4 regions of the Kitasatospora sp. NPDC059327 genome follow, and region 1 is predicted to be linked to each of the others. Evidence: riboswitches for the same ligand, from Rfam matches in the RefSeq annotation. Region 1 holds a riboswitch; each other region holds the start of a gene.
What was found. A riboswitch is a leader RNA that binds a small molecule or an ion and turns the genes downstream of it on or off. The one in region 1 is predicted to bind cyclic di-AMP.
Positions count from the first base shown of each region.

Region 1 (7,365 bases):
GTAGCCGCACACTGAAGGGAGGTGATCCTGAATTGAGTTCCATCAGGATGCGTGAGGTGGCTGCTCGCTAGAGCCGCCCCTGCCTGCGCAGGACGAGGCTCGATGCCTCCGGCAGGCGAATTCCAAGCAGTCACCCGGCCCGTGGGCTCACCGGTACATCCCCGGTGCCTCGGCGCCCGGCCATCGCGAGGCCGGACACCGAGGAGCAGCCCACGGGCTGTCTGCTGTTCCGGGGCCGGCGCGCCGGGCCCGGCAGCGGACCTCCGGCGGGGCCGGTCACCCGGACGGGTGCCCGGGGCGTTTGCCTCCGGGAGCTCCGGCGCTAGAGTCGGCGCGGATTCCGGAGCGGAGCGGGACGGCCACAGGGGGTGGGCGATGGCGAGGACACGGCGGGCCGGGGGCACGACGGCCTTGCGCACGGCACAGCGGGGAACGGTCGGGGCCCTGTTGGGGGTGGGGGCGCTGGGACTGCTCCTGTTCTCCCTCGGCCGGGAGCACAGCTGGCAGGCGCTGGGCGGTGGGCTGGTGGTGTCCGGGGCCTCGGCCGTCCTCGGCGGCGCGCTCGGCTTCCTGTTCGGGGTGCCCCGGGTGCGCGGCGGCCCGGGCGGTGAGCCGCAGGGCTCGTACGTGCCGAACACCAATCTGGAGCAGGTCTCCGACTGGCTGACCAAGGTGCTGCTGGGCGTCGGGCTGACCCAGCTCGGCTCGCTCGGCGAGCGGCTGCACCAGCTCGGCGCGGCGCTGGCCCCGGCCCTGGGCGGCGAGCAGGGTGCGGCCCCGTTCGCGGCCGCGCTGGTCCTGTACTTCCTGGTGCTCGGCTTCCTGGCCGGCTGGCTGGTGACGCGACTGACCCTGCCGCAGGTGCTCTCCGACGCCGACCAGGCGCTCAAGCTCTTCCTGGCCGGCCAGGACCGCGACCGCCGGGGCGACAAGGTGGGCGCGGACGACCTGCGGGTCCGGGCGATGCAGCACCTGGGGCTGCTGGGCGGCAGCGCCGACCGGGCCGACGACCCGGCCCGCCTGCTGCCGTCGAACGCGACGACCGGGCCGGAGAGCGTACTGGCCGAGGTCCGGTCGACGGCCCGGCGTTCGGCGCTCACCTCGGACCAGGTCCGGGAGCTGTTCGCGGACGGCAACGAGGACCGGCGGATCCAGGCGCTCGCCCTGATGCAGGGCGATCCGGCCCTGGCCGACCTGCCCAGCGTGCTGGACGCGATCGAGCACCCGCGCTCCGGCTTCGAGCAGTACCACGCGCTGCTGGCCGCCCGGGGCCTGCTCTCCCGGCTGCCGGCCGCGGAGGGGCGGCGCCTGCGCGACGCGGTGGCCGGCCGGCTGGTGGCCGCGGACGGCATCCCGTACGGCTCGGACCGGAGCTGGCTGGCGGAGAAGATCCTGTCCCGCCTGGAGGCACCGGCCCCGCTCCCCCCGAAGGTCGACCTCCCGCTGCAGGCCGGTCCGACCGCCGGACCGCGGCCGGACCGGCAACAGGCCTAGGCCCTCGGCCGGGCGGCGGAGCGCCGCCCGGCCGAGCGGCCGCGCGAGGGCCGACTACCGCCCGCCCGGCCGCAGCGAGCCCGCGCCGGCGGACCTCGGACGGTGGTCGGCGGCCCGCAGGACGAGGACCCGCCCGAGGCGCCCCGAACCGGCCGGGAGCCGGCGGACCTCGCTGGCGATCCGGCGCTCACCCAGCGCGCGGCGCAGCCCGTCGAGGTGGCGGCAGCGGCGGCCCGCGCCGTCGTTCAGCGGGTGCACCCGGACCTCGCCGTCGGGGGCGGTCACCCGGACCAGCTCGGTCAGCGCCGCCAGCTGCTGGGCAGGGCCGAAGAGCTCCGGGTAGGCGAAGACCAGGAACCCGCTGAGGGTGAGCGCGAAGGTGTCGTCCGCGAACGGCAGCCGGGGCAGCGCGGCCGCCACGTACTGCTGCGGGTGGGCGGCGGAGTCGGCGGCGAACAGCCGGCGGGCCCGGTCCCAGCTGCGCAGGTAGCGGTCGTACGGGCGGTGGTGGGGCGCCGGGTAGAGGTCGGGCCGGGCGTCCATCGCGGCGGCCATGGCGGCCCGGGCGGCCAGCGCGCGGGCCGCGAGCTCGGGGGCCGGCCACGCGTACGCCGGGTCGGTGGCGATCACCCGGCAGCCCAGCTCGCGCGCCTCGGCGGCGAGACCGGCGGCGCCGCCCGGGCAGTCGAGCACCGGGCCGGGGAGGGCCGCGAGCGAGGCCCTGGTCAGGTCGAACAGCGCGCAGTACTCGTCCAGCGGGCGGGAGGTGACCAGGACGTCGGCGGCGAGGTCGGTACGGGCGGCCATTCGGCCATCGGAACACGGGTCGGCCCCGCCCGCACCCGGAGCGTCCGGTGCGGGCGGGGCCGAAGGCGCGGGCGTTCAGCGGCCGAGCAGGCCCCGGACGGCGAGCCGGTTGACGTTGGTCAGGCCGCGCACCAGCTGCGGGGTGAGCAGGACGAACACGAAGCCCAGCAGCGAGAGCCCGGCGATCTGCAGCGGCCCCTCGATGTAGTGGACGTGCTCGACGCCGTGGCTGTCGGTGTAGTCGAACACCTTGAGGCCCGGCCACCCGACGTACGTCGGGTAGACCCACTGGTAGAGCGGGTAGAGCGCCAGCACCCAGCCGACCAGCAGGAAGGTCAGCGACACCACGAAGCTGAGGACCGCCCACGGGAACATCACCACCTGGTAGAGCACGGCCTTCCAGCCCGCCGCGTCCGCCAGCCGCGCGGTGATCACGCCCCAGCCGCCGGGCCGGCGCACCCGGACCGACTTCGGGCCGGGCACGTCCAGGGCCAGCAGGCCGAGGGCCCGGGCCCGCTCCAGCCGTCCGAAGCCCCGGGCCCCGCTGGTCAGGGCGGCCAGCACCGGCATGCCGAGCACGGTGACGAGGGTGCCGAGGCCGAAGGCGAACAGGACGACGGCGAACGCGAACCCGACGAGGGCGACCGGCAGCCCGGTGAGGGCGAAGCCGAGTTCCCGGTAGAAGTACGACGAGAACGGCGCCCGCCACACGTACGGCGGCTCCTCGGTGCGCCGTACCGCGTCGTCGCGGTCGTACTCACTGCGCTGCGTGCTGAGGCTGCTGCTCATGGCCCTCGGTCCTCGGGTGCTTCTCGGTGGTGTGCCGGGCTGACCTCTCCACCCTGTCAAAGCCCGGACCGGGCGGACATCCGGCTCCCCCGCGAAGCGGGTGGGGGGTTAACCCCCCGTTCGGGGCCGCCCGCCGCCGGACGGCCACTCGTCGGCGAGCAGCGAGTACTGGAAGGAGTCGTGCCAGGCGCCGCGCAGCAGCACGTCGTGGCGGATCCGGCCCTCCAGCCGGAAACCGGCCCGGGTGAGCACCCTGATCGAGGCCGCGTTCTCCACGTCCACCCGGGCGGCCAGCCGGTGCAGGCCGAGCGGGCCGAAGGCGAAGTCGCAGAGCAGCGCGGTGAGCTCGCCCGCGTAGCCGTTGCCCCAGGTGTCGGGGCGCAGCGCGTAGCCGAGGTCGGCGCAGTGGTGACCGCCGAGGGTGAGGGCGGCGTTGCCGATCGGGACGGCGCGGGCCGGGTCGTCCGCGTCGGTGCGGCGGGTGACGGCCAGCCGGTAGACGGTCCGCTCGTCCCGCAGCGCCTCCTCCAGGTACTGCTCGATCTGGTCGGCGCAGTCCTCGCGGTCACGCGGCTCGAACGGGAGGTGGCGGGTGGCCTCCGGATCGCCGAACACCGCGTACAGGGCGTCGACGTCGCCGGGGCCGTGGTGGAACTCGCGGATGGCCAGGCGGGGGCCGGTGAGTCGGACGGGGACCATGCCTGCCGACCCTACCCGGGCTTTCCGGTTACCTTACGTGACATGGAAGAAGAAGACCTGCGGCTCGCCCCGCGCACCAAAGCCGCCGAACTGCTCGCCTGGGCGCGGACGCAGGACCACCCACCGGTGGCCGAGGCGCCGGTGCGGGCCGTGCTGGCGCTGCTGGAGCTGGGCGAGGGCAGGATGCGCGACGGCTGGCCGGAGCTGACCTCGGACGCCGTGGAGCAGTTGCTGTACGAGCGGCTCTACCTGTACGTCCAGCCCGCGCCGGAGGAGGACCCGCTGGCGTACGGCGCGGCCGTGCGGCTGCTGGTCGACCACCAGCGGGCCGCGAAGCGGCTGAACGCCAAGCGGCAGGAGCGGCTGCACGCGGAGGCCGAGTGGCAGGGTGAGGTGGCGGCCGGGCTGCTGCGCCGGGCCGATCTGGTCACCTGGCCCCGGCTGTACGCGCTGCTGCTGCGCGCGGACGGCGTGGACCTCACCGACCTGGAGGCGGTCCGGGGCTGGCTGACGGCGTTCCGGGAGCTGGCGCCGGAGGACCGGCTCGCCGCGTGCGAGGGGTTGGAGGCGGCCGGCGAGCTGGACGCGGTGGACGACGGGGGCTGGGGCGACGCCCGGGCGATCAGCGTCGGGATGGCCACCGACGGTGCCCGCCGGCTCCTGGAGCAGGGGCTGATGCGGCGCAGCTACCGCAACCTGGCGGAGCTGACCGCGCTGGGCCGACCGATGCCCGACGAGCTGGCCGGGGACTTCGGGGCGTTCGAGGAGGCCGCCGTGGAGGCGGCGCTGGACCTGGCCGGCGAGTGGACGGTACCGGGGCTGCCCCGGCTGCTGGTGGAGGAGTTCCCGGAGCTGGCTCCGGAGCCGGGCCAGGAGGAGATCGACGCGTACCTGGCGCAGCTCTCCGAAGCCCCCGACGGAGCCCCCGACGACGCAGCCGACGACGCAGCCGACGAGGGGGTCGAGCCCTGGGAGGCCGAGGAGGCCGACGGGACCGGGGCGACCGAGGTCCGGGACGCCCCAGGGGTCTGAGACACGCCGGTGCCCCGGCCGTCGTGGTGACGGCCGGGGCACCGTGGCGTGCTGTCAGGGGGTGATGCCGCGCTGCTCGAACCAGGTCTCCGGGTCGACCGGGGCGCCGCCACCGGGGCGGACCTCCAGGTGCAGGTGCGGGCCGGTCACGTTGCCGGTCGCGCCGACCTTGCCGAGCTGCTGGCCGGGGACGACCTTGCCGGAGCCCTTGATGATCGAGGAGAGGTGGCAGTACCAGATCTCGGTGCCGTCGGGCAGCGTCTCGACGATCCGGTAGCCGTACGACCCGGCCCAGCCGGCCGAGGTGATGGTGCCCTGGCCGACCGCGTACACCGGGGTGCCGGTGTCGGCGGCGAAGTCCAGGCCGGTGTGCAGGTGGGCCCAGTAGGAGGCGCTCTGGCCGTAGTGGGCGGAGAGGTCGTAGTCGCGCACCGGCAGGTTGATGGCGGCGAGCTTGGCCTTCTCGGCCGCCTCGGCGGCGAGCTTGGCCTCCTGCTGCTGGGCGGCGCGCTTGGCCTCGGCCTCCTTGGCGGCCTGGAGGCGGGCGCCCTCCTCGGCGGCGGTGCGCTGGCTGTCGGCCTGCAGCTGGATCCGGGCGGCGAGGGCGAGGCCCGGGTCCGCGGAGAGCGCGACCGGCGTCTCGTCCGGGGCCTCGACGGCCGGGGCGGCGGCCGGGGTGGCGGAGGCGAAACCGGTCGCGCCGAGGGTGGCGGCGACGGCGGTGACGCCGAGCAGCGGAGCGGTGCCGCGGGTCTGACGGGGCATCCGGTGCCGGTTGGCCTCGGCGGCCTGCGGGCCGCCGTCGGCGGGCCCGCCGAACTCGCCCGGGTGGGCGGGCGGCCAGGGGTGGTCGAGCAGCTGGGTGCCGGCGGGGGAGCCGGGCAGGTGTGCCGGAGAGTGCGACGACGCCACGGAGGCGCGCTCCTTTCCTTCCTTCGCGCCTACCGGGTTAGCTGACGGGTTCGGAGCAGGAAGGTCTCCTACGGCTGGGCGGGCCCGGCCGATTCACCCCAAGGAACGTGGTTCCCCGGCTCCCTGGCCTGCCCGGAGGCCGGCCGGCGGGATTAGGCGACGGCGCACGGTGCCGTCTGGGTACGGCGTTGCGGACCGCGCTGCGTTATCAAACGTTAATCCTAGGAGCCCCTGATTCCAAGCCGTCCGTTCGGGACAGCCGGATACAACTCGGACACCGCGCGACCCGATGGGCGTTTTGGGCGGATTGGCGGCAACTGACACTACCGAACGTGATTGGACGTCAACGAACGACCCCCTATCTGAGTACTCCTACTCATGTGCGGCCCGGACCGGCGCCGCCATCCTGACGCCATGAACGCACCGATGCAGTCACGCACCACGGCCGCGTACTACCTCCAGGCCGTCCTCTCCTTCGCCCTCTCCGGCGGCGCCCTCGCCGTCGGGATCGCCTACCTGCCGGTCGGCGGCTGGACCCGCGCCTTCCTCGCGATCGGACTGCTCTACACCGTCACCTCCGCCTTCACCCTGGCCAAGGTGATCCGGGACCGGCAGGAGACCAACGAGATCGTCACCCGGGTGGACCAGGCGCGGCTGGAGAAGCTGCTCGCCGAGCACGACCCGTTCAAGGTGGAGGGGGTCTGAGCATCGACGCCGGGGCACGCCGGGAGCCCGGCCGCGGACCCGCTTGACGGCTAAGACTATTAGCCTTAGCTTTATGGCTATCGGCACACAGTCGATGTCCCGGCGGACCGAGGAGGCCCCCATGCCCGGCACCTTCACCCCCAGCACCCAGTACCTCGACGTCCCCGGCGGCCGGCTGGCCTTCGACGACACGGTGCGGGGCGACGGCGCCCCCGTCGTCCTGCTCCCGGGGATGCTCGACAGCCGGGCCGCGTACCGGCACCTGCGCCCGCTGCTGGTGGCCGCGGGCCACCGGGTGATCACCCTGGACCTGCGCGGCTTCGGCGAGTCCTCGATCGACTGGGACGACTACTCGCCGGCCGCGATCGCCACCGACGTGCTCGCCCTGCTGGACCACCTCGGCATCGGCCGCGCCGCGCTGGTCGGCAACTCCTACACCGGCGCGACCGCGGTCCGGGTGGCCGGGGACGCGCCCGAGCGGGTCGCCGGGATCGTCCTGCTGGACGCCTTCGTCGAGAACCTGCCGCCCAACGCGCTGCGGCGCGCGATGTTCGGCGTGATGGGCGCGCTGCTGGTGCACTCGCCCGCGTTCTGGGGCCTCTACCACCGCAGAATGGCCTACCCGACCGCCAAGCCGGCCGACTTCGACGCCTATGTGGACGGACTGGTCGCCGCGATGCGCACGCCGGGCCGCAAGAAGGCCACCCGGGGCTACGTCCGCGGCGACTCCGCGCCGACCGGCTGGACCGCAGCCGTGACCTGCCCGGCGCTGGTCGTGATGGGCAGCGAGGACCCCGACTTCCCCCGGCCGGAGCTGGTCGCCGACCGGCAGGCCGCCGCGCTGAAGGGCCGCAAGGTGATGATCGAGGGCGCCGGGCACTACCCGATGGCCGACCACCCGCGGGCCACCGCCGACGCCCTGCTGCC
Region 1 covers NZ_JBHYYB010000050.1:37,172-44,536, reverse strand. The annotation lists gene ACFXHB_RS27015 (hypothetical protein) at 454-1,494, shown strand; gene ACFXHB_RS27010 (class I SAM-dependent methyltransferase) at 1,549-2,301, opposite strand; gene ACFXHB_RS27005 (sensor domain-containing protein) at 2,377-3,090, opposite strand; gene ACFXHB_RS27000 (GNAT family N-acetyltransferase) at 3,199-3,789, opposite strand; gene ACFXHB_RS26995 (hypothetical protein) at 3,832-4,821, shown strand; gene ACFXHB_RS26990 (M23 family metallopeptidase) at 4,876-5,733, opposite strand; cyclic di-AMP (ydaO/yuaA leader) riboswitch at 5,746-5,902, opposite strand; gene ACFXHB_RS26985 (YiaA/YiaB family inner membrane protein) at 6,148-6,438, shown strand; gene ACFXHB_RS26980 (alpha/beta fold hydrolase) at 6,512-7,365, shown strand, end outside.

Region 2 (7,365 bases), on a different contig from region 1:
ACGCCCGAGTCCTGGCCGTTGTTGGACCAGAACAGCAGGTCGCCCGGCTTGAGGGCGTCCAGCGAGACGTGGGTGCTGGCGGCGGCCTGGTCGGCGGCGACGCGCGGGACGGAGATGCCCGCGGCGCGCAGCGCGGCCTGGGTAAGGCCCGAGCAGTCCCAGCCGCCGTTGCCGGTGCCGCCGTAGACGTAGGCCTGGCCGACCTTCGACTTGGCGAAGGAGACGGCGGCGGCCATGCTGCCGGTGGCGGCCTGGGCCGGGGCCTCGGCGGCCGGGGCCGGGGTGGCCGGGGCCCCGGTCTGCGCGGCCGGCTCGGCGGCGGTCGTGGTGGAGCCGGCGGCCTGGCCGGTCTTGCCCGAGGAGCGGTTGAACCAGTCGAAGCCCTGACCGGACTCGTTCGAGGCCTGCGCCTTGGCACGGTCGCCCAGGCTCAGGCGCTGGCCCGGGTAGATGACGTGCGGGCCGGCGGTGAGGGAGCCGCGGTTCAGCTCGTACAGCCGCTCCCAGCCGCCCTGGATGTTGTTCTTGTCGGCGATCGAGGAGAGCCAGTCGCCGGCGACCACGGTGTAGTCGCCGGCCTTGGTCCCGGTGTCCTGACCGGCGGCCTGGCGCTGGTACTGCTGCCAGTTCTGACCGCCCCGCGACTGCTGGGCGGAGTCGCCGGCGGCCGGGGCGGCCTTCGGGGTGGCCGCGGGCGCGGCCGGCTTGGCGGCGGGGGCCTGGGTCTGTGCCGGGGCCGGGGCCGGGGTGGCCTTCGGGGCGGCAGGCTTGGTGGCGGTGGCGGTGGCGGTGGCGGTGTCGACGGCGGCCGGGGTGCCGCCCTTGGTCAGACCGGCCTTGACGGAGCAGACCGGCCAGGCGCCGGGGCCCTGCGAGGCGAGCACCTTCTCGGCGATCGCGATCTGCTGGTCCTTGGTGGCGAGGTCGGCGCGGGCGGCGTACGCGGTGCCGCCGAACGCCGCCCAGGTGCTGCTGGTGAACTGGAGGCCGCCGTAGAAGCCGTTGCCGGTGTTGATGCTCCAGTTGCCGGTGCTCTCGCACTGGGCGACCTTGTCCCAGGTGGCGACCGAGGCGGCGGAGGCGGTGCCGGAGGTGAGGCAGGGGACGGTGAGGCCGATGCCGACGACGCCGAGGGTGGCGATCGCGCGGCGGGTGCGGCCGGACAGGCGGGTGCCGTTGGTGGGCAGCATGAAGACGTGGTCCTCTCCCACGCCTGCGAGGTGAGCTGTCGGATTCGGGCTGGAGTTGCCCGGCCGCGCTGTGGACGCGGCTTCACCCCTAGCCCTGAACCGGTTCGCGGACCGGTCCCGGGCGACTTACCTGTGGTTCCCCCGCTCCTGCCGCGGTGCGTTCTGCGCTGCCAGCGCACCCGACGGCAGGACTCGGCGTTGCGGGTGGGCTGGGTCCGTGTGGCCACGAACGGGGAGCACGTTAAGCAGACTTAAGTTCAATCCGCAAACATGTGTGATGCACGTCACGGTTTGCGAAACGGGTGGTGAATGGCTGTCCACCATGATCAGAAATGACCGATTTCGGGCAACGCCCGTCGGAGTCACGGCAACTGCCTATGCTTCAGGGCGTCAGGATCGACGCGGCCGTCTGGGGGGAGGGCTACGCAACGATGGCCATGGACGAGGACCCGCGGGCCGGCCGGCCCGCCGCGCGCGCCCGTGGAGCGCACCGCAGGGCAAAACACCGCAGAGCGGACATCCCGCCCGTAGAGCCCCGAACTCCCGTACCTCGTCGGACGATGCTGCGCTGGCTCGCCGTCGGCACGGTGTTCGCGGCGGTCGGCGGCGAGGAGGCGCTGCGACGCTCCCTCGGCGGCGGCGCCGAGCCCGTGGCGGCCGTCCAGGGCCCCGTCCCGGCCCCGGCGGCGGACGGCACGCCCGCCGGGCACCTGCACGGCGCCCCGTCGCCCCGCTCGTCCCCGGGGACGTCCGGTCCCGGTCCCGGCGCCACGTCGGCGGGCATCCCCGAGGGCGCCGTCACGCCCGGAACGCCCGCCGCCGCGCCCGCCCCCGCGCCCACGCCGGACCAGGGCGGCCGCCGCTGGTCCGATCCGGCCGGCTGGGGCGGCCGGGTGCCCGGCCCGCGGAGCGCCGTCCGGATCACCGACCGGGTGCTGCTCGACACCGACGCCACCGTCGGGTCGCTGCTGGTCGAGCCCTCGGGCGCGCTCACCTTCGCCGCCGACCGCAGCCTCACCCTCGCCGCGGCCGGCAACGTCGAGGTCCGCGGCACCCTCGCGCTCGCCCCCGACGGCGCCGCCGTCCACACCGTGCGGTTCCCCGCGGTCGACGAGCGGCGGTTCCGGGGTGACGGCATGAAGGTGGTCGACACCGACGTCGGCCTCTGGGTCACCGGCGCCGGGTACCTGCGGCTGGACGGCGCCGCCAAGACCGCCTGGGTGCGCGCGGACCGGGCGCTCGCCGCCGGCGACACCACCGTCAGCCTGGCCGCGCCGCCCACCGGTTGGCTGCCCGGTGACGAACTGGCCGTCACCCCGACCGGCCCGCCGAACGAGGACGGCTTCTCGACCCGCTACGACCTGGCCGTCGTCCGGTCCGTCAGCGGATCCACCGTCACCCTGGAGGCACCGCTCCAGTACCCGCACCCCCGGGTGAGCGCCGGTGGCGGCGTCACGGTCGGCGCCGAGGTGCTCAACCTGACCCGCAGCGTGCGGGTCGAGGGCACCGCCGGGGGCCGCGCCCACGTCCACCTCACCAGCAGCCGCCGGGCCGACCTGCGGCACGCGGCGCTGCGCTGGGTCGGCCCGCGCGCCGACACCGAGGAGTCCTGGAAGGGCCCGGACGGCAGCGCGCCGGTCACCGCCCCGGTGCTCGGCCGCTACGGGCTGCACTTCCACATGCTCGGCGACACCACCCGGGGCACCGTCGTCGAGGGCGTGGTGGTCCGCGACGCGGGGAGCCACGCCTTCGTCCCGCACGCCAGCCACGGCATCACCTTCCGCGGCTGCGTCAGCCACGACACCTGGGAGGATGCCTACTGGTGGGACGGCCCGCTGGACACCCGCACCCCGCAGCAGCCGTCCGACGACATCGTCTACGACTCCTGCGTCGCCTCCCGCACGCGGCTGGAGCCCAATCCGCGCGCCTACCGGCTGGCCGGCTTCAACCTCGGCGCCGGCACCGGCGGCAAGGCGGTGGACTGTGTGGCGGTCGGCGTCCAGGGGGCCGACGGCGCCTCCGGCTTCGAGTGGCCGGAGAACAGCGAGGGGGTCTGGACCTTCCAGCGCTGCCTGGCCCACAACAACCTGCGGAACGGCATCTTCGTCTGGCTGAACGCCCGGCAGCACCACGTGGTCACCGAGTTCGCGGCCTACCACAACGGCGGGTGGGGCATCGAGCACGGCGCGTACCTCAACGACTTCGACTACACCGCGAGCGTGCTCTACGGCAACGGCGCCGGGGGAGTGGCGCTGCACGCGCTCGGCCGGGACACGGGGACGCTCTTCGACGGGTTGCTGATCGACGCCGCCGGGCAGAGCGACTTCGGCGTCTCCACCGCCCGGCACGAACTCGCCGGGGTGACCGTCACCTTCAGCCGCAGCCGGATCACCGGCCACCGCCGGGCCGGGATCGCGTTCCGCGCCACCCCCGACGGCAAACCGGACGACGTCCTCGTGCTGGACTGCGAGTTCGGCGGCAACGAGCTCTGGATCGACCCGGAGTCCGCGCCGCCCGCGAACCTCCTGCTGCGCCGGGCCGGGCAGGCCGAGGTGCTCCAGGTGCGCAAGGCGGACGGCGGGGGCGCCGCTCAGCCGCGGTGGAACGCGACCGGGGTACCGGTACCGACCTTCGCCGCGCAGTCCCGGCCGGTGCAGGTGCCGGCGTTGCGGCTGAGGGACGCCGCGGCGGTCACCGGCCGGGTGGGCGGGCGCTCCTGAGGCGGGTGCTCCCCGGCGGGCGGGGGCCGTTCCGGGCGGCGTCCCACCCGGCCGGGGCCGACCACACGTCGAGGGCCCGGAGCGGGTGCGCTCCGGGCCCTGCGGCGTTCGTGGTCCGCTACTCGGCGGCGGCCTCCGCGGCCTCCTGGGCGGCGGCCTGCTCGGCGTAGGCCTCGGGCGCGACGGCGGGCAGCACCGCCAGGTAGGTGGAGGCGATCAGCTGGCCCACCGTCGGGTAGGCGCCGAGCGGCGCGGCGCTCGGGCAGCCGGTCTCCTCGGCGGCGGTGGCGAGCAGCTCGGAGTCCGCCTCCGGGCCGATCACCAGCGGGGCCAGCGCGGGGCGCTGGGAGCCGGTCTCCTTGAGGTGCGCGACGGCGGCGGCCACCGAGCCGGGCACGTCGAGCGCGGCGGCGACGACCGGCACCGCGAGGCGGGCGGCCAGCAGCACGCCGGTGATCCCGGCGGCCGCGGCGGCCTCCTCGCCACCGACCGTGGTGAGGACCACGCCGTCCGCGGCCGTCGCGATGGCGAACAGCCGGGCGCGGTCGGCCCGGGCCAGTCCGGCCTCGGAGAGGCGGACGTGGACGGCTTCGGCGAGCAGCGGGTGCGGGCCCAGGACGTCGGTGACGTGGGCGCCGTACTGGGCGGCCAGCGCGTGCAGTTCGGTCAGGAAGTCGTGCGGGCCGGGAACCAGCGGCACCACGACCGGAGCGGGCAGGCCCGCTTCGGCGGCGTGCGCCAGCAGCTCGGCGACGGTGTACTCGTCACTGCCGGGCGCGCTCTCGCCCGCGACGTCGGTGAGGTAGCCGGCCGCGGTCTGCACGCCGTTCTGCTCGCTGCGTACGATCGAGAGCAGTTCCTCGACGACGGAACGGGACTCCGGCCCGGCGGTCGCGGGCACCGCGAGCACCAGGGCCGGGGAGCCGGTCGGGATCTCGGGGCGCTCGGGGCGGCGGTGGCGCCCCCGCGCACGGGAGCCTGGGGTGCGGACGGGCAGTGGCGCGCCCGGGATGGCTGCGGTGCTCATGGCGGAGATCGTAGGACATCGGCCGGCCGAGGCTGCAGTCGGCTGCCGTGCCGGGAGGGGCGGGCTGCCCGAAAACCGGACATACCGTAACCAATCCCTGTGTGGCCACCACTTCTCCCTGAGACGTGACGGGAGGTGCGTCGCGTTGCGGCGGTGGCACGTGACATGTCTCACAGCATGCGGACGGTCTGACGGAGTGTCACGGCGGTGCGACTGCGGGCGTCCGAAGATCAACATTCAGCGGGTGGCCGCCTACGGGCGGTTATCGGAGTCCTACCGGTTCCATCGGGAATGTCCGCTTACGTTCCCTCAGGTGTCGGGGCGGTGAAGAGTTCCGATATGTCGACGAAAGGCCCGTGCACCTGCAACGTCCCGTGCTGATGCACGTGCACTGGAGCTATCATCACGTCAAGTGAGGCGTTGTGCCGGGCCGGTACGGGGCCGGTCCAGTCGTTCGGCCGAGTGCCGGGGCGCCGAGCTGGACGACCACTCCGGAGCTCTTCGGGAGATTTCTATGCACGACAGGTACGACACGTACAACGGGATGGCGGCCGCGGACCTCAAGGACGTGGTCTGGCAGAAGAGTCTGCACAGCAACTCTCAGGGCAACTGCGTCGAGTTCGCCGCCCTCCCGGGGGGCGACGTGGCGATGCGCAACTCACGCTTCCCGGACGGCCCGGCACTGATCTACACCCGGGCCGAGATCGCGGCGCTGCTGCTGGGCGCCAAGGACGGGGAGTTCGACCACCTGGCGGTCTGAGCGGTCGTCCTCTTCACCATCGGGGGGCCGTCGTGGGTGCTGACACCACGACGGCCGTTGTCTTCTCCGGCCGTCCGCCCCGTGGTGGGCGCCGTCCGGGTGCCGCCGGAGCGGCTGTCCGGCCAGGGGTGCTCGCCGGGGCTGCCGCGGGTCGGGTGGCCGGCGCGGGCTGCCGGGGCGGCGCGGGACGCCGGCCGCGGTGCCGCCGCGGCGGCTGCCGAGTGGCCGTGGCAAGGGGTGTGCCAAGGGGTGTGCGGGGCCGCAGGCCGGGAGTGGTGTGGTCCTCCCCGGAGCCGCGGGCCACTGCTAGGCCGAGCGACGATGCCGTCCGCCGAGTTCCGGAAGCGTGCCCGCCTCGGACTCGAACAGGGCCCAGACCACCTTGCCGCCGCCCAGCGGGTGCCAGCCCCAGGACCGGCTGAAGGAGTCCACCAGGTGCAGCCCGCGGCCCGACTCGGCGACGAAGTCCGCCTCCCGTGCCACCGGCCCGGTGCTGCTGGGGTCGCTGACCGCGCAGACCACCTGCGGCGCGCGGTGCACCAGGCTTATTCGGATCGGCAGTCGCCCCTCGGGCCCCGCCTGCGTGGGAAAGTCGTAGTCGTCGAGCGCGTTGCCCGCCGCACCGGGGCACGCGCCGATCGCGTGCCGCAGCGCGTTGGTCACCAGTTCCGAGGCCACCAGCGCGACGTCGTCGAACAGCTCGCTCAGTCCCCAGCGCTGAAGAGCGGTCCTGGCGAAGTCGCGCGCGGTTCTGACGGCTTCGTAGCGAGGGGCGAGCGTACAGGTGACCACATGGGGATCGACTGCCAAAGCCGTACCGGTGCTCATGAAGAGCTCCTCCCATAAGGGGGCGGACACGGCTGGACCCGCCGGGGTCATGCCGGTCACCTCCGACTCGCTAGGCCGCGCGGCCGCCCTCGACCAGGCGCGCGCGCACACGAACGCCCGGTGGCGCGACGGCGCTGCCGGGCTGGTGCGCGGAGTCGCGTGTGGGGTCGACGCGGAGCCCGCGGGATTGCCAGGGATGTGCAGGTGCACGTGCACCATGGTCCTCTGCGCTCACTGCAGATGCAAGAGTCGATTCACGTGCAGTCGTTCAAATGGCATATGCAAGCGCCGGATGCACGTGCATCCTGGTGTGTGGAGTGCAGAACTGATAGGAACATCCGTCAGTATCGGCACCGTGAGCGCTCAACTGATGGCAGACTGTGCGCTGTTTGCCCTAGGTGGAGGTTTCGACCGCATGACCACAGTTCAGCCGGGCGGCGGCTCGATGGTCCGCCGGATCCTCCTCGGCTCCCAGCTGCGCCGGCTCCGTGAGGCGCGCGGCATCACCCGCGAGGACGCGGGCTACGCGATCCGCGCCTCCGAGTCCAAGATCAGCCGGATGGAGCTCGGCCGCGTCAGCTTCAAGGAGCGCGACGTCGCCGACCTGCTCAGCCTGTACGGAGTGGACGACGGCGGCGAGCGCGAGGCACTGCTCGGCCTGGTCCGCGAGGCCAACAAGTCCGGCTGGTGGCACAGCTTCAACGACGTGCTGCCGGGCTGGTTCCAGACCTACGTCGGCCTGGAGGAGGCCGCCGCACTGATCCGCCAGAGTCGCCCGGTGATCAGCGAGGAAGAGGTCGAGCGGCGGGTCAGCCTGCGGCTGCGCCGCCAGAAGCTGCT
Region 2 covers NZ_JBHYYB010000132.1:11,822-19,186, reverse strand. The annotation lists gene ACFXHB_RS40390 (transglycosylase family protein) at 1-1,211, opposite strand, end outside; cyclic di-AMP (ydaO/yuaA leader) riboswitch at 1,198-1,358, opposite strand; gene ACFXHB_RS40385 (hypothetical protein) at 1,751-3,910, shown strand; gene ACFXHB_RS40380 (hypothetical protein) at 4,029-4,937, opposite strand; gene ACFXHB_RS40375 (DUF397 domain-containing protein) at 5,452-5,697, shown strand; gene ACFXHB_RS40370 (ATP-binding protein) at 6,004-6,525, opposite strand; gene ACFXHB_RS40365 (helix-turn-helix domain-containing protein) at 6,941-7,365, shown strand, end outside.
Region 2: linked by a shared signal. The riboswitch ahead of ACFXHB_RS40390 (transglycosylase family protein) and the one ahead of ACFXHB_RS26990 (M23 family metallopeptidase) in region 1 are both predicted to bind cyclic di-AMP.

Region 3 (7,365 bases), on a different contig from region 1:
CGCTGCTCCGCGACCCCGGGCAGCGGGCGCTGCTGCAGGATTCGATCGCCCGTGGCGAGACCGGCCTGCTGGAGACCGGGATCGAGGAACTCCTGCGCTACGACGGGCCGGTGGAGCTCGCCACCTGGCGGTTCGCGACCAGCCCGCTGACCATCGGCGGAGTGGAGATCCCGGTCGGTGACCCGGTGCTGGTGGTGCTGGCGGCGGCGGACCGGGACCCGGCGCGGTTCGCCGACGAGAACACCCTGGACCTGGCCCGGACCGACAATCCGCACCTGGGCTTCGGGCACGGCATCCACTACTGCATCGGCGCTCCGCTGGCCCGTTTGGAGGGTCGGTCGGCGCTCGCCACCCTGCTCACCCGGCTGCCCGATCTGCGACTCGCCGAGAGCCCGGAGAACCTCCGCTGGCGCGGTGGTCTGATCATGCGTGGACTTCGCGACCTCCCGGTGGAATTCACTCCCGAGAAGCGGTCCGAAGAACCCTAGACCGGACTCCGGGCAATCCGCCCGGCGATTGCCCCGAACCGCGTCCGGATGCCGCCCCTTCGGGCAGCCGACCACTGACGGGGTGTCGCCGTCACGCCCGCACGCGGGACATGAACCACCATCAACCAGGACATAGGGGCGTCGTTGGTAGGCGATCGGCCACGCGCCGTAATTTATGTGTGATACCTGCGATATGAGCTTGTTATTGATGTGAGGATCTGTCTACCCTCCCTGGAGTTCGCAGCTGCGGACCTCGTGCGCGGAACGCCGAATCCTGCCCGCCGCGTCACGGGAAACCGACCAGAACCCTGGGCAGGGGCGGGGGAACCAGGTTTGTTGCCGTCCCCCACGGCTTGGGGTGAAGCCGCCCGCGCGGGCAGAAAGCCTGCGCGCCACGCGGCCGGGCCACCTCCCGGTCCGAACCCGACAGCTCACCTCGCAGGCGTGCGGAGAGGAACGTCCCCATGCTCTTCGTCGGAACCGGCCGTCATCGCCGTCGTACCCAGGCCGAGAAGGCCATCGCCGTGGCCGGGGTGGCCGGCGTCGGACTCGCGCTGCCGCTCCTCACCGCCACCGGCGCCTCCGCCGCCCCGGCCTCGACCTGGGACGCGGTCGCCCAGTGCGAGAGCGGCGGCAACTGGGGCATCAACACCGGCAACGGCTTCTACGGTGGCCTGCAGTTCACGCCCAGCACGTGGAAGGCGTACGGCGGTACCTCGTACGCGCCGCAGGCCAACCAGGCCACCAGGGCGCAGCAGATCTCGGTCGCCGAGAAGGTCCTCGACTCCCAGGGCCCGGGTGCCTGGCCGGTCTGCTCCCAGAAGGCCGGTCTGAGCAAGGGCGGCGCCCAGGCGTCGGTCGACACCTCCGAGGACGCCGCGCCGACCGCGTCGAAGCCGGCCCAGTCGAAGCCCGCCCGGTCGAAGGCCGATCAGAAGCCCGCGCAGCAGCAGGCCCAGAAGCCCGCGTCGAAGCCGGTGCAGCAGGCCCCGAAGGCGGCCGGCCAGCAGAACACGTACCAGCAGAACTCGTACCAGGAGGACCGGACCCCGGGCTTCTCCGGCCAGTCCGGCTGGGACGCCGACACGAAGGTCTTCTGGTACCAGAGCGGCGGCGCCTGGTACTGGACCAGCCACCAGGACGTCTACCAGCAGTACGCCGGCCAGGCCGGCGGCTCGGCCGCCGCCCACGGCGCTCCGGCCGCCCCCGCCGCGGCCCAGCAGCGCGCCGGCCACGGCTACACCGTCCAGTCGGGTGACACCCTGTCGACCATCGCCTCCGCCCAGGGCGTGTCCGGCGGCTGGCAGGCGCTGTACGACGGCAACCGCGGCGCCGTCGGCACCGACCCGAACCTGATTCTCCCGGGCCAGGTGCTCGACCTCGGCTGACGCCCGTCGGTGCGGTGATTCCACGAAGGGGGCCGATCCGGTCCCCTTCGTCCGCATCTGGCCTGTTTCTCTGGGGCAACCAGGTGAACTACTGGCGGGTAGCCGGGCCACACCCTGAGACGGGACCGAGGTCGACGTGGTCCCGAGAGCCCGTGCGGTTAGGCTCTGGTCGTAACGACTCCGCAATCGTCCGGCCGACCGCACCCATCGTCAGCCGGACCTGCTTCCGCTAGGAGATGCCTCGTGCCGTCCATCGATGTCGTCGTAGCCCGTGAGATTCTCGACTCGCGTGGCAACCCCACGGTCGAGGTCGAGGTCGGCCTCGACGACGGCAGCACCGGCCGTGCCGCTGTCCCCTCGGGTGCCTCCACCGGTGCCTTCGAGGCGCTGGAGCTGCGCGACGGTGACAAGAACCGCTACTTCGGCAAGGGCGTGGAGAAGGCCGTCCTGGCCGTCATCGAGCAGATCGGCCCCGAGCTGGTCGGCTACGACGCCACCGAGCAGCGCCTGATCGACCAGGCCATGCTGGACCTGGACGCCACCCCGGACAAGTCCTCGCTCGGCGCCAACGCGATCCTGGGCGTCTCGCTGGCCGTGGCGCACGCCGCCTCCGAGGCCAGCGACCTGCCGCTGTTCCGCTACCTGGGCGGCCCGAACGCGCACGTCCTGCCGGTCCCGATGATGAACATCCTCAACGGTGGCTCGCACGCCGACTCCAACGTCGACATCCAGGAGTTCATGATCGCTCCGATCGGCGCGGAGTCCTTCTCCGAGGCCGTCCGCTGGGGCGTCGAGGTCTACCACACCCTCAAGGGCGTGCTGAAGGAGCGCGGCCTGTCCACCGGCCTCGGCGACGAGGGCGGCTTCGCGCCGAACCTGGACAGCAACCGCGAGGCCCTGGACCTCATCACCGAGGCCATCCAGAAGGCCGGCTACGTGCCCGGCAAGGACATCGCGCTCGCCCTGGACGTCGCCGCCTCCGAGTTCTACCAGGACGGCGCCTACCAGTTCGAGGGCAAGGCGATCTCCGCCGCCGAGCTCATCGAGTACTACGCCGAGCTGGTCGCCGCGTACCCCCTGGTCTCCATCGAGGACCCGCTGGACGAGTCCGACTGGGACGGCTGGAAGGCCATGACCGTCAAGCTGGGCGACAAGGTCCAGCTGGTCGGTGACGACCTGTTCGTCACCAACCCGACCCGCCTGGCCAAGGGCATCGAGACCGGCACCGCCAACGCGCTGCTGGTCAAGGTGAACCAGATCGGTTCGCTGACCGAGACCCTGGACGCCGTCGAGCTGGCGCAGCGCAACGGCTACCGCTGCATGATGTCGCACCGCTCCGGCGAGACCGAGGACGTCACCATCGCCGACCTCGCCGTCGCCACCAACTGCGGCCAGATCAAGACCGGCGCCCCGGCCCGCTCCGAGCGCGTCGCCAAGTACAACCAGCTGCTGCGCATCGAGGAGATCCTCGACGACGCGGCCGAGTACGCCGGCCGCGGCGCGTTCCCGCGCTTCCGCGCCGCCGAGTAGTCCTCGCCGAGCGGCCGCTGCCGGGAGGCGTCGCCGCGGCCGAGCACGAGGGCCGAGCGCGCCCAGTAGCGCAAGCCTGACCGGTGCCCCGCCGTTCACCCCGTAGGGTGGACGGCGGGGCACCGTCGCGACCAGGAGGGGATACGGGAGATGGCAGGCTGGAGGATCCCGGGCTTTGCCGCCCGGCCTCGCTTCACGAGCCGGGCGACCGTCCTTGTCCTGGTGCTCTGCTCCCTGGTGGCGATCCTGGCCTATCCGACCAGGCAGTTCATCTCCCAGCGTTCCGAGATCTCCGCCCAGCGGGCGAAGGCCGAGCACGCCCGCCAGCAGGTGGACCAGCTGCGCCGGGAGAAGGCCCGCTGGCAGGACCCGGAGTACGTCAAGGCGCAGGCCCGCAACCGGCTGCACTACGCGATGCCGGGGGAGACCCCGTACATTGCGGTGGATCCGGCGGGCCAGGGTGCCACCCCGTCCTCCGTCGCCCCGCCCGCCTCGTCCGACGGCACGGCCGCCGGGCCGGCGAAGGCCGCCAAGCCCTGGTACGCGAGCGTCTGGGACTCGGTGGACGCCGCCGACACCGCCGCCGTCGCCCCGCCCTCTCCACCCGCCCCTGCCTCTGCTGGAGCCAGCTCCCCCCATGACCACTGAGAACCACCCCTCCGTCTCCGACACCGATGTCGCGGCCATCGCCGCGCAGCTCGGCCGGGTCCCGCGCGGCCTGCGCTCGGTGGCGCACCGCTGCCCCTGCGGCAACCCCGACGTCGTGGAGACGGCCCCCCGGCTCGCGGACGGCACGCCGTTCCCGACGCTGTACTACCTGACCTGCCCCAAGGCCGCCTCGCTGATCGGCACGCTGGAGGCGGACGGCGTGATGAAGGACCAGACCGCCCGGCTCGCCGAGGACCCGGAGCTGGCCGCGGCGTACCAGAAGGCGCACGAGGACTACATCGCCCGCCGGGACGCCATCGAGGTGCTGGAGGGCTTCCCGAGCGCCGGCGGCATGCCGGACCGGGTGAAGTGCCTGCACGTGCTGGTCGGCCACTCGCTGGCGGCCGGCGAGGGCGTCAACCCGCTCGGCGACGAGGCGATCGGCATGCTGGAGGACTGGTGGGCCAAGGGCCCCTGCGTCTCCGCCGCCGAGGTCGAGGCCGCCGGGCAGCGGGTCGCGCGGAACCGCGCCAAGGACCAGGACCACGAGGCCGTGATCGCCGCCAAGCAGCAGAAGTCCGCCGAGCGGGCCGCCAAGCGGGCCGCGCAGGAGAATGCCGAGGAGGCCGGCGCATGAGCGTCACCCGGGTCGCCGCGATCGACTGCGGCACCAACTCGATCCGGCTGTTGGTCGCCGACCTCGACCCGGAGACCGGGGCGATCACCGACCTCGACCGCCGGATGATCGTCAACCGGCTGGGCCAGGGCGTGGACCGGACCGGCCGGCTGCACCCGGACGCGCTGGCGCGCACCTTCGCGGCCTGCCGCGAGTACGCCGAGGTCATCTCCGGCTTCGGGGTGGGGCCGGACCGGATCCGCTTCGTCGCCACCAGCGCCTCCCGGGACGCCGAGAACAGTGACGAGTACGCCAAGGGCGTGCGCGACATCCTGGGCGTTGCTCCGGAGGTGGTGAGCGGCGAGGAGGAGGCGCACCTCTCCTTCGTCGGCGCCACCAAGGAGCTCGGCGGCGGGCAGTTCCCGGCGCCGTACCTGGTCTTCGACCTCGGCGGCGGTTCCACCGAGTTCGTGCTCGGCGGCGAGGACGTCCAGGCGGCCCGCTCGGTCGACATCGGGTGCGTGCGGCTGACCGAGCGCCACTTCGGCGGGGCCGAGCTGCCCTCGGCCGAGCAGATCGCCGAGGCGCGGGCCCACGTCCGGGCCGAGCTGGACAAGGCGGCCGAGGTCGTCCCGCTGACCGGCGCGGCCACCCTGGTCGGCCTGGCCGGGACGGTCACCACGGTGTCCGCGATCGTCCAGGACCTGCCGGTCTACGACTCCGAGCGGATCCACCACTCGCGGATCGGGCGGGAGCAGGTGGCCCGGATCGCGGCCGAGCTGCTCTCCGCCACCCACGCCCAGCGCGCGGCGATCCCGTCGATGCACCCCGGCCGGGTGGACGTGATCGCGGCCGGCGCGCTGGAGCTGCTGGAGATCATGGAGCGGACCGGTGCCGCCGAGCTGGTCGTCAGCGAGCACGACATCCTGGACGGCATCGCCTGGAGTATGGCGTCCTGACCGGGCGTGAGCCTTACCGGACCGGCCCCGGAGCCCCTGCGAGGGGTCCGGGGCCGGGGCGCGCCCGGGGCTCTGCGGAAAAGTTCGTGAATTTCTTCACATGAGGTTCCGGTCATTCGTCGCACCTTCCGGTCCGCTACGTCCGAAATGTGGGACCGAAGGCCTATCCGCCGTGTCGCCCGTTGGATCGCAGGTGGGGCTCCCGCACAGGTTTGAAAATCGAAATCACGCGCGGGAACCCAGGCGCCCCATGGATCGTTGCTGCTCAGCCGGGCCGTCCGCGTCCGCGTCCGCACGGCGGTGGCGGACGGGCCGGGAGGCGGCCGTCCGGGGCCGCGAAAGTGGCCGCGAAGTGTAGCACAGGGTGTCCAGGAGCTTGTGACCGGCCTCACGAAGGCTGCTCCGGACGGTGCTGGATACTTTCCGATATGAGCACCACGGAGCGTCCTCGCATCCTCATTGTCGGCGGTGGTTACGTCGGCCTGTATGCCGCGATGCGCATCCTCAAGAAGATGCGCTATGGCGAAGCGACCGTCACGGTCGTCGACCCGCGGTCGTACATGACGTACCTGCCCTTCCTCCCCGAGGCGGCCGGCGGCAACGTCGCGCCCCGCAACCTCGTCGCGCCGCTGCGCAGCGCCCTCAAGAAGGCGGAGGTGCTCACCGGTGCTGTCACCGGTGTGGACCACGCCCGCAAGGTCGCCACCATCCAGCCGGCGGCCGGCGACTCGTACGAGCTGCCCTTCGAGTACCTGGTCGTCGCGACCGGCTCGGTCTCCCGCACCTTCCCGATCCCGGGTCTGGCGGAGCACGGCATCGGCATGAAGACGGTCGAGGAGGCCATCAGCCTCCGGAACCACGTCATGGCGCAGCTGGACAAGGCCGAGTCCACCACGGACGAGGCGATCCGCCGCAAGGCGCTGACCTTCGTCGTCGTCGGCGGTGGCTTCGCCGGTGTCGAGACGATCGCCGAGATCGAGGACATGGCGCGCGACGCCGCCAAGATCTACAAGACCGTCAGCCGTGACGACATGCGCTTCATCCTGGTGGAGGCGGCCAACCGCATCCTCCCGGAGATGGGCCCGGACCTCGGTCTGTGGACCAAGGAGAAGCTCGAAGAGCGCAACATCGAGATCTACATCGAGACCTCGATGGACTCCTGCGTCGACCAGCACGTCGTGCTGAAGAACGGCGTCGAGGCCGATGCCTCCACCATCGTGTGGACGGCCGGCGTGAAGCCGAACCCGGTGCTGGCCAACTTCGGCCTGCCGCTGGGCCCGCGCGGCCACGTCGACACCGCCCCGACCCTCCAGGTCAAGGGCTTCGACTACGTCTGGTCGGCCGGCGACAACGCCCAGGTGCCGGACCTCGCCGCCGGCGAGGGCGCCTGGTGCCCGCCGAACGCGCAGCACGCCGTCCGTCAGGCCGCCGTCCTCGGCGACAACGTCATCTCGGGCATGCGCGGCTTCCCGCAGGCCGAGTACAAGCACAAGAACCTCGGTGCGGTGGCCGGTCTCGGCCTGCACAAGGGTGTGGCGATCCTCTTCGGCAAGTACAAGCTGAAGGGCCGTCCGGCCTGGTGGTTCCACCGCCTGTACCACGGCGCCATGGTCCCGACCATGAACCGCAAGGTCCGCGTCTTCACCGACTGGACCCTGGCCGTGTTCCTGAAGCGCGAGGCCGTCGGCCTGGCCCAGATGGAGAAGCCGTTCGAGGCGTTCCAGGAGGCCGCGGCG
Region 3 covers NZ_JBHYYB010000102.1:3,035-10,399, reverse strand. The annotation lists gene ACFXHB_RS37065 (cytochrome P450) at 1-488, shown strand, start outside; cyclic di-AMP (ydaO/yuaA leader) riboswitch at 777-947, shown strand; gene ACFXHB_RS37060 (transglycosylase family protein) at 953-1,876, shown strand; gene eno (phosphopyruvate hydratase) at 2,120-3,406, shown strand; gene ACFXHB_RS37050 (septum formation initiator family protein) at 3,557-4,054, shown strand; gene ACFXHB_RS37045 (DUF501 domain-containing protein) at 4,026-4,691, shown strand; gene ACFXHB_RS37040 (exopolyphosphatase) at 4,688-5,629, shown strand; gene ACFXHB_RS37035 (NAD(P)/FAD-dependent oxidoreductase) at 6,058-7,365, shown strand, end outside.
Region 3: linked by a shared signal. The riboswitch ahead of ACFXHB_RS37060 (transglycosylase family protein) and the one ahead of ACFXHB_RS26990 (M23 family metallopeptidase) in region 1 are both predicted to bind cyclic di-AMP.

Region 4 (7,365 bases), on a different contig from region 1:
CCGTGCCATCCAGGCGCGTGGTGCCACGCGGGCAGGCCGTGCCACCTGGGCCTGCCGTGTCATGTCGGCACGTCACGCCACCCCGGCACAGCACGCCGATCAGGCAGGCTGTGCCATTGGGCCAGGCCCTGCCAAGCGGGCAGGCCCTGCGACCTGGGCCTGCCGTGCCACAGCGGCACGTCACGTCACCCCGGCACGGCACGCCACTTCGACAGATCACGCCACTCCGGCACGCCCCGCCACTCCGACACGCCCCGCCACTTCGGCACGCCGCGCCATCCCGCTCGCCGGTCCGCGTACGCTGGGCCGCGTGACCGGACGTCCCACCCTGAATCAGCGCCGCCGCGACACCACTCGGCTGGAGATCGCCCGTACCGCCGCCGCGCTCTTCGCCGAGCGCGGCGCCGAGGCGACCACGGCCGAGGAGATCGCGTTCGCCTCCGGCATCTCGGTGCGCACCTTCTACCGGTACTTCTCCGTGAAGGAGGACGCCGTCGCCCCGCTGCTGGCGGCCGGTGGCCGGCGCTGGGTGCTGCTCTTCGCGGAGAGTTCGGCCGACCTGCCGGTGCGCGAGGCGCTGGAGCGATCGGCGGTCGAGTCGCTGACGCCCACCGACACCCCGTCCGTCGAGGCCATGCACTGGACGCGCGACCTCCTGCGTGATCCCCGTCTCGACTCGGTCTGGCAGCGGGTGCACGCCGACTCGGAGGAGCGGCTGCGCGCGGTGCTGACCGCCCGCTGCCCCCGGGGCACCGACGAACTGGAGATCCGGCTCGCCGCGGCCGCCGCGACCACCGCCATCCGGGTGGCCCTGGAGGAGTGGGCCTTCTCCGACGCCCCCGCCGCCGGACCGGGCTCACCCCAGGAGTTGGGCGCCCGGTGCATGCGCGAACTCACGGCCGGACTTCGCCTCTGGAGCAGCGTCAGCTGACGCATCCCCAGCTTCCTTCCCCCCTCGTGATGCCATCCGCCGTCGTGCACCCGTCGGGCACCCGCCGTGCACCCGCCGTGCGCCCGTCGGACACCTGCCGGCCGCCTGTCGTCCGCCCAACGGCGGCCCCGCCGTCGGACCGGCCCGCGCTCCCCGCTGGTCGGCGGGTCCGGACGGGCTCGGTGGAGCGCTAGGGTTGTTGATCGCGCCTCGGCGGCGGCTTCCGCGGTGGACGGGGGAACCGGGGCGGCCGTCCCGGGTGTCCCTACAGCGGGGACGAGGGAGTTCGAGGCGTGGGAGCAAGCAGGACATGGGTCTGACGAGCCACAAGGTGTTGGCGCTGACCGTATTGATCGCCGTCGTGGTGACGGCCGCCACGGTCTGGCTCTGGCCGAGACTGGCGAAGAAGTCCTGGCAGGCGGTGCTCGGCCGGATCGGCGCGCTGCTCGCCACCCAGCTCACCGTGCTCGCGGCGCTCGGCCTGGTGGCCAACAACTACTTCGCCTTCTACAGCAGCTGGGACGACCTGCTCGGCACCGGTGACAACGGCCCGGTCGTCATCCAGAACAAGGCGGACGCCTCCGGCCGCCTGCAGGTGGAGACCATCGGGCACGCCTCGGTCAAGGGCGGCGGGGCGCTCGGTCGCGACCCCCGGCAGTCCGGCGAGATCCGCGAGGTCCGCATCGACGGCGCCGCCACCAGGCTCTCCACCGAGGGGTACGTCTATCTGCCGCCGCAGTACTTCCAGCCGGAGTACGCGCAGAAGCAGTTCCCGGCGGTGATCGTGAGCACCGGCTTCCCGGGCATCGCGAAGAACCTGGTGACCCGGCTGAACTACCCGGGCGCGGCGCTCAAGCTGCTCCAGGAGGGTCGGATGCAGCCGACCGTGATGGTGCTGATGCGCCCCTCGCCCGCGCTGCCGCAGGACACCGAGTGCGAGGACATCCCGGGCGGCGCGCAGTCGGAGACGTACTTCACCAAGGACGTCCCGGCCGCGATCCAGGCCACGTACCGGGTCTCCGCCGACCCGCAGGCCTGGGGCTTCATGGGGAACTCGACCGGCGGCTACTGCGCCCTCAAGCTCGCCATGCGTCACCCGGAGGTCTTCCCGACCGCCGTCTCGCTCTCCGGCTACTACCAGGCCGCCGACGACCCGACCACCGGGGACCTCTTCAAGGGAAGCCAGCAGCGCCGCAACGAGGCCGACCTGATGTGGCGGCTGAAGAACCTGCCGCACCCCGGGGTGTCCGTGCTGCTGGCCGGTACCCGGGAGGGCGACGGCGACTACCGGCGGGACACCGAGGCCTTCGTGGCCGCCGCGCACCACCCGATGAAGGTCTCCTACAGCATGATGAAGACCGGCGGCCACAACTTCGAGACGTGGAGCAGGCTGCTGCCGTCCTCGCTGGAGTGGCTCTCCCAGCACCTCAAGGTGCCGGACCACGCCGTTTGACCGGGCAACCGCTCGGCCGGCTCAGGCGGTCGGCCTGAGCCGTCGGCCCGTCCGTCCGTCGGCTCAGGCCACCGGCTCCAGCGTCCCGGTGTGCAGCTCGCCGACCCGGCCGCCCTCGCCCTCGTACGTCCAGAACGCGCGCACCGTGAGCTTGCCGAGGTCCATCACATGGCTGACGGTGATGCCGCTCTGCTCGGTCCAGCTGACGAAGTACAGTTCGGGCCCGATCTCGGCGATGTGCAGCGCCACGTCCTCCCACTGGCCCGCCGACTCGCCGAGGCCCTCCCAGCGCAGCCGCTTGCCGTCGGGCGAGTAGGCGTTGCGGAAGGCCGCGCCGTTGTCGACCTGGAAGAGGTAGGTGCGGCCGGCGAAGGCGGGCAGGGGCGCGGTCATGGCGGGACGGGTCCTCGTCTCTTGTCTGTGCGGTACGGCTGAACCCCCAACCTATCGGACCGGCCGACCTTCGCGGCGAACTTGCGGGCACCCCGCCACGGGGCCCGACGCCACGGGGCCGGACGCCACGCGGTCCGGCGGTCGGGTGTGGCACCGGCACATCGGCGCCCCGGCGGTCCGGCCGTACGGTGCCGGCACCGGCCCACCGGCCCACCGGCCCACCGGCCCACCGGCCCACCGGCCCACCGGCCCACCGGGACGCGGGCCCGGTCCTGCCCGCGCCCGACCAGGGAGCCGCCGATGCCCTGCCGCACCGTCCGCACCGAGAACCCCGGCGTCGCCCGACGCCCCCGCCCGGCCCGCCCCCGCCCGGCCCGCCCCCGCCCGGTCCGCCCCCGGTGGTCCGCCCGCCGCCGTCACCGCCGTCCTGACCACCCTGCTCACCGTCGCCGCGCTGCTCCTCGGCGCACCACCGGCCACAGCGAGAGCCACCACTCCCACCGCCGCCGCCGCGCCCCCGGACACCGCCGCCCCCGCCCTGGAGGCGAGCTTCCCGGCCCCCGGCAACGGCTGGGCCAAGGTCGAGCGCTACCTCGACACCACGCCCGGCTTCCGTGCCGAGCAGTACCCGCCCGACGGTCGCGGCGACCGGGACGGTGCCCGCCTCACCTGGTTCGGCGGAGTCCCCCGGCCGTACTCCGGCCGCTTCCTGCTGTACTCCGCCGCCGGCTGGGACGCCGGCACCCGGGCGACCCCCGTGCTGCTCGTCCACGGTGCCAACGACAACGCCGACCGCGCCTGGGCCGCCCCCGACGCAGGGGGCGGCTGCGGTGCCGCCGGGGCGTCGGCCTGCCCGTCCACCGGGCTCGCCCAGTACCTGGCCGCCGACGGCCACCGGGTGTTCGCGATCGACTTCGCCCACAAGCAGGGCGACAACCTTCTCCAGGCACAGGCCGTGGGCGGCAGTCGCCGGTGCCGCCAACTGATCAACTCCACCGCCCACTTGATCAACTCGACGGTGCTCCACTGTGAGCTGCGCGACAACATCCCCTCCGGAGTTGTCGCCTTCCGGACGGCCTGCCTAGCCTGCACGGGTCCGCCTTCGCGGACCCCGCCGTCGGGACGCCGAGTCCTGTCCACCCGCCGGCCGGCAGTCGAGCACCACAGCGGACGGGAGCGGGGGACCCAGGTCAGTGCCCGGCCCGCGCGCTCCCGCGTGCGGACCGAGGCTAGGGGTGAAGCCGCTCCACAGGCGGCCGGGCGACCTCTGCCCGAACCCGACAGCTCACCTCGCAGGCGTCACAGAGGACACCGCCATGCAGAAGCCTGCCCGGCGCGCGACGCCGCGTCACGCCCGCCCCACCCACCGCGGCCGCCAGGCCGCCCTCGCCGCCACCGGCGCGCTCGCCATCAGCGGCGCCGGCCTGCTCGGCGTCCCGGCCCTGACCGGAGCCCAGGCGGCCACCGCGCCGACCGTCACCCAGGACAAGCTGGCCCCGGCCGCCATGGTCGCGGGCAAGGCCTCCACGGCCTCGCTCACCGTCCACTCCTCGGCCTGCTTCACCGCGAAGACGCTGGGCGTCGGCGTGCGCGACGGGGCCGGCCGCAACCTGGACTTCCCCGGCAACGTCGCCAACGCGCGGATCTGCCCGGGCGGCCTGTCGATCACCACCGGTGCCCGCACCCTGCCGGTCGGCACCTACACCCAGTTCGGCTTCTGGCAGGACTCCGCGGGGGCCTGGCACAACCTGCCCTCGCAGCGGCTCGTGGTCTCCGACGGCACCACCACCCCGTCGCCCACGCCGACCCCCACGGCCACGCCGACCCCCACGGCCACCTCCACGCCCACCCCCTCGCCGTCGGCGACCGCCACGACGAGCACCCCGGCCACCACCGCTCCCGTCGCCGGCAAGAAGCTCACCTGGTCCGACGAGTTCAGCGGCCCGATCGCCTACGGCTCCCGCTGGACGGGGGACAAGAGCAGCGCGTACCGCTACGGCAACCACAACCCGGACGACAACAAGCTCGACTGGCTGAACAAGAACAACGTCAGCGTCTCGGGCGGCGTCGCCACCTTCACCGCCAAGCCGGGCGCCAACAAGCTGGAGAACGGCAAGCAGTCCTGGGACACCGGGCTGCTCACCACCGAGTACTCCGGCGAGGGCTTCCAGGTGAAGACCGGCGACTACGCCGAGACCCGGGTCAAGCTCCCGGCCGGCACCGGCGCCTGGCCGGCGCTCTGGACGTGGAAGAACGGCAACGGGGAGATCGACTCCTTCGAGTACCACCCCGACAACCCGAACCTGCTGGAGCTCACCAACCACGTCAACCCGGGCCACCTGTACTACACGGACGCCAAGGCGATCGCGAAGGACGGCTGGGTGACCATCGGCACCTCCTACGGCGCCAACTCGGTCGACTGGTACGTCAACGGCACCAAGGTCTACTCGGACGGCAAGGGCGTCGGCGCCAACTGGTCGGCGTACCTGATCCTCAACCTCTCGCTGAGCGCGGGCCAGTACCACCCCGCGCCGACGGGCACCGCCCCGATCACCTTCGCCGCGGACTACGTCCGCGTCTACCGCTAGGCGGAACGACCCGGGCCGTACCGTCCTGGGCCACCACGGCTCAGCACGGTACGGCCCGGGTCGGCCCGTCACGGGCGGCCGGGCCCGGCTCAACCCTCGGTGGTCTCCACGACCTGGATCGTGAACGGCTGCCGGTTGTTCGCCTCGTTGCGGTCGTCGTCGCCGCGCACCGCGACGTAGCCGCCCGCCAGTTCGCCGAGCGGCACGGTGGCGGCCAGCCGCAACGGGATCAGCGCGGTCGCGCTCCGGAACTTCGGCAGCCCGGCCGGGAAGGTGCAGCGCACCCGGTGGCCGTTCTGGAAGGTGTAGCAGTCCTCCGGGAAGAACGGCTCCTCGGCCGTCACCCCCTCCGGCAGGGTGATCACCACGGTGAACGGGGAGGCCGTCCGGTCCGGGCCGCGGTTGGCGACGAAGGCGTGCAGCGTGGTGGTGCCGCCGGGCACGGCGGGGTCCGGGTCGAGCCGGACCACCTCCAGGTCGGAGTCGGACGGGGCCGGTACGGCGACCACCGCCCCGGCGGGCTGTTCGGCGTTCGGCGCGGGATCGTCGGCCGGACAGGCCAGGGCCGTCCCGCCGACCATCGCCACCAGGGCGCACCCCGTCGTCAGTGACCTGCTGATGAAACCCCGTACGGACCGTCTCCGTGCCATGGCCGCTCACCCTGCCCTCGCGTTCCGGCGCCCCGCGCCGTCGCGGAGCGCGCCCGCACCCAGCGTGACCGACCGGCCTGCCGCCGCCGCTCCAACCCGCCCGGGGGCCGCCCGAACGGGCGAACCCCGGTACCGGAAGCCGCCGGGCGAGGACGGCGGGGTCGCCGGATCCGGCGACCTCCCGCCCGGGGCACTGGAGATGACGCCGCGTCAGGGCGCCAGGACCTGCCCCAGCCGGGCCGCGATCTGGTGCATCACGGGCACGAGCGAGGCCGCGCCCGCCTGCTCCTCCAGCGCCCGGATCCGGGCCTCCGGGCCGGACACCGAGAGTGCCGTCGGGGTCGGCGCGCCCGGTACCGCGAGCGCGATGCAGCGCACCCCGATCTCCTGCTCCTGGTCGTCCACCACGTAGCCGCGCTCGCGCGCCTCCGCCAGCTGGGCCAGCAGCTCCTGTGGGTCGGTCACGGTGTAGGAGGTGTGCGCCGGCAGCGGGTTGGGGCCGAGCACCGCCCGCGCCTCCTCCTCGGGCAGCTGGGCCAGCAGGGCCTTGCCGACACCCGTGCAGTGCGGCTGCACCCGGCGGCCGACCTCGGTGAACATCCGCATCGAGCGCCGCGACTGCACCTGTCCGACGTACACCACCTCGCCGCCCTCCAGGACGGCCAGGTTGGCCGTCTCGCCGGTGGCCTCCATCAGTTCGGCCAGGTAGGGGCGGGCCCAGCTGCCGAGCAGCCGCCCGGCGGTCTCGCCGAGCCGGATCAGCCGGGGCCCCAGGGTGTAGCGGCGCGCGGTGTCCTGGCGGACATAGCCCTGCTGCACGAGGGTACGAACCAGGCGGTGGATGGTTGGCATGGGCAGCCCGGAGGAGGTGGAGAGCTCGCTGAGCGTCGCCACACCGCCGGCATCGGCCAGCGCCTCCAGGAGCAGGAAGGCGCGCTCGACGGACTGCACGCCGCCGCTCGCGCGGTCCGTGCCCGTCGTCGATGCTGTGTCGGGGGTCGCGACCACCGGCGTTCCCTTCGCTGTCGGGAGAGGAGTAGAGTCCCTGCGATCACCTCAACAAACCGTTGAAATTCTGTATCGCGGAAACTAGTCTCCACCTTACAGAATCGAACCCCCCACCACGTGGGGTTCAGATCGGTTCAGATCAAGGAAGTTCCCACCGGAACTCCCTTCGCCATGCTCAACCGTCTTAGGAGTGTCCTGCTCATGGCTACAGATCAGGGACCCGCCGGCGTCTCCCCCGCCGCTCCGGTCGTCACTGTCGCCGGTCCGCGAGTCCACCGGGCCGAGGAGGTGCTCACTCCGGAGGCGGTCGCTTTCGTCGTCGGCCTCCACCGCGCGTTCGAG
Region 4 covers NZ_JBHYYB010000002.1:96,286-103,650, reverse strand. The annotation lists gene ACFXHB_RS01665 (TetR family transcriptional regulator) at 311-931, shown strand; gene ACFXHB_RS01660 (alpha/beta hydrolase) at 1,242-2,384, shown strand; gene ACFXHB_RS01655 (hypothetical protein) at 2,448-2,777, opposite strand; cyclic di-AMP (ydaO/yuaA leader) riboswitch at 3,927-4,091, shown strand; gene ACFXHB_RS01650 (hypothetical protein) at 4,094-5,365, shown strand; gene ACFXHB_RS01645 (hypothetical protein) at 5,455-6,015, opposite strand; gene ACFXHB_RS01640 (IclR family transcriptional regulator) at 6,226-7,023, opposite strand; gene aceB (malate synthase A) at 7,225-7,365, shown strand, end outside.
Region 4: linked by a shared signal. The riboswitch ahead of ACFXHB_RS01650 (hypothetical protein) and the one ahead of ACFXHB_RS26990 (M23 family metallopeptidase) in region 1 are both predicted to bind cyclic di-AMP.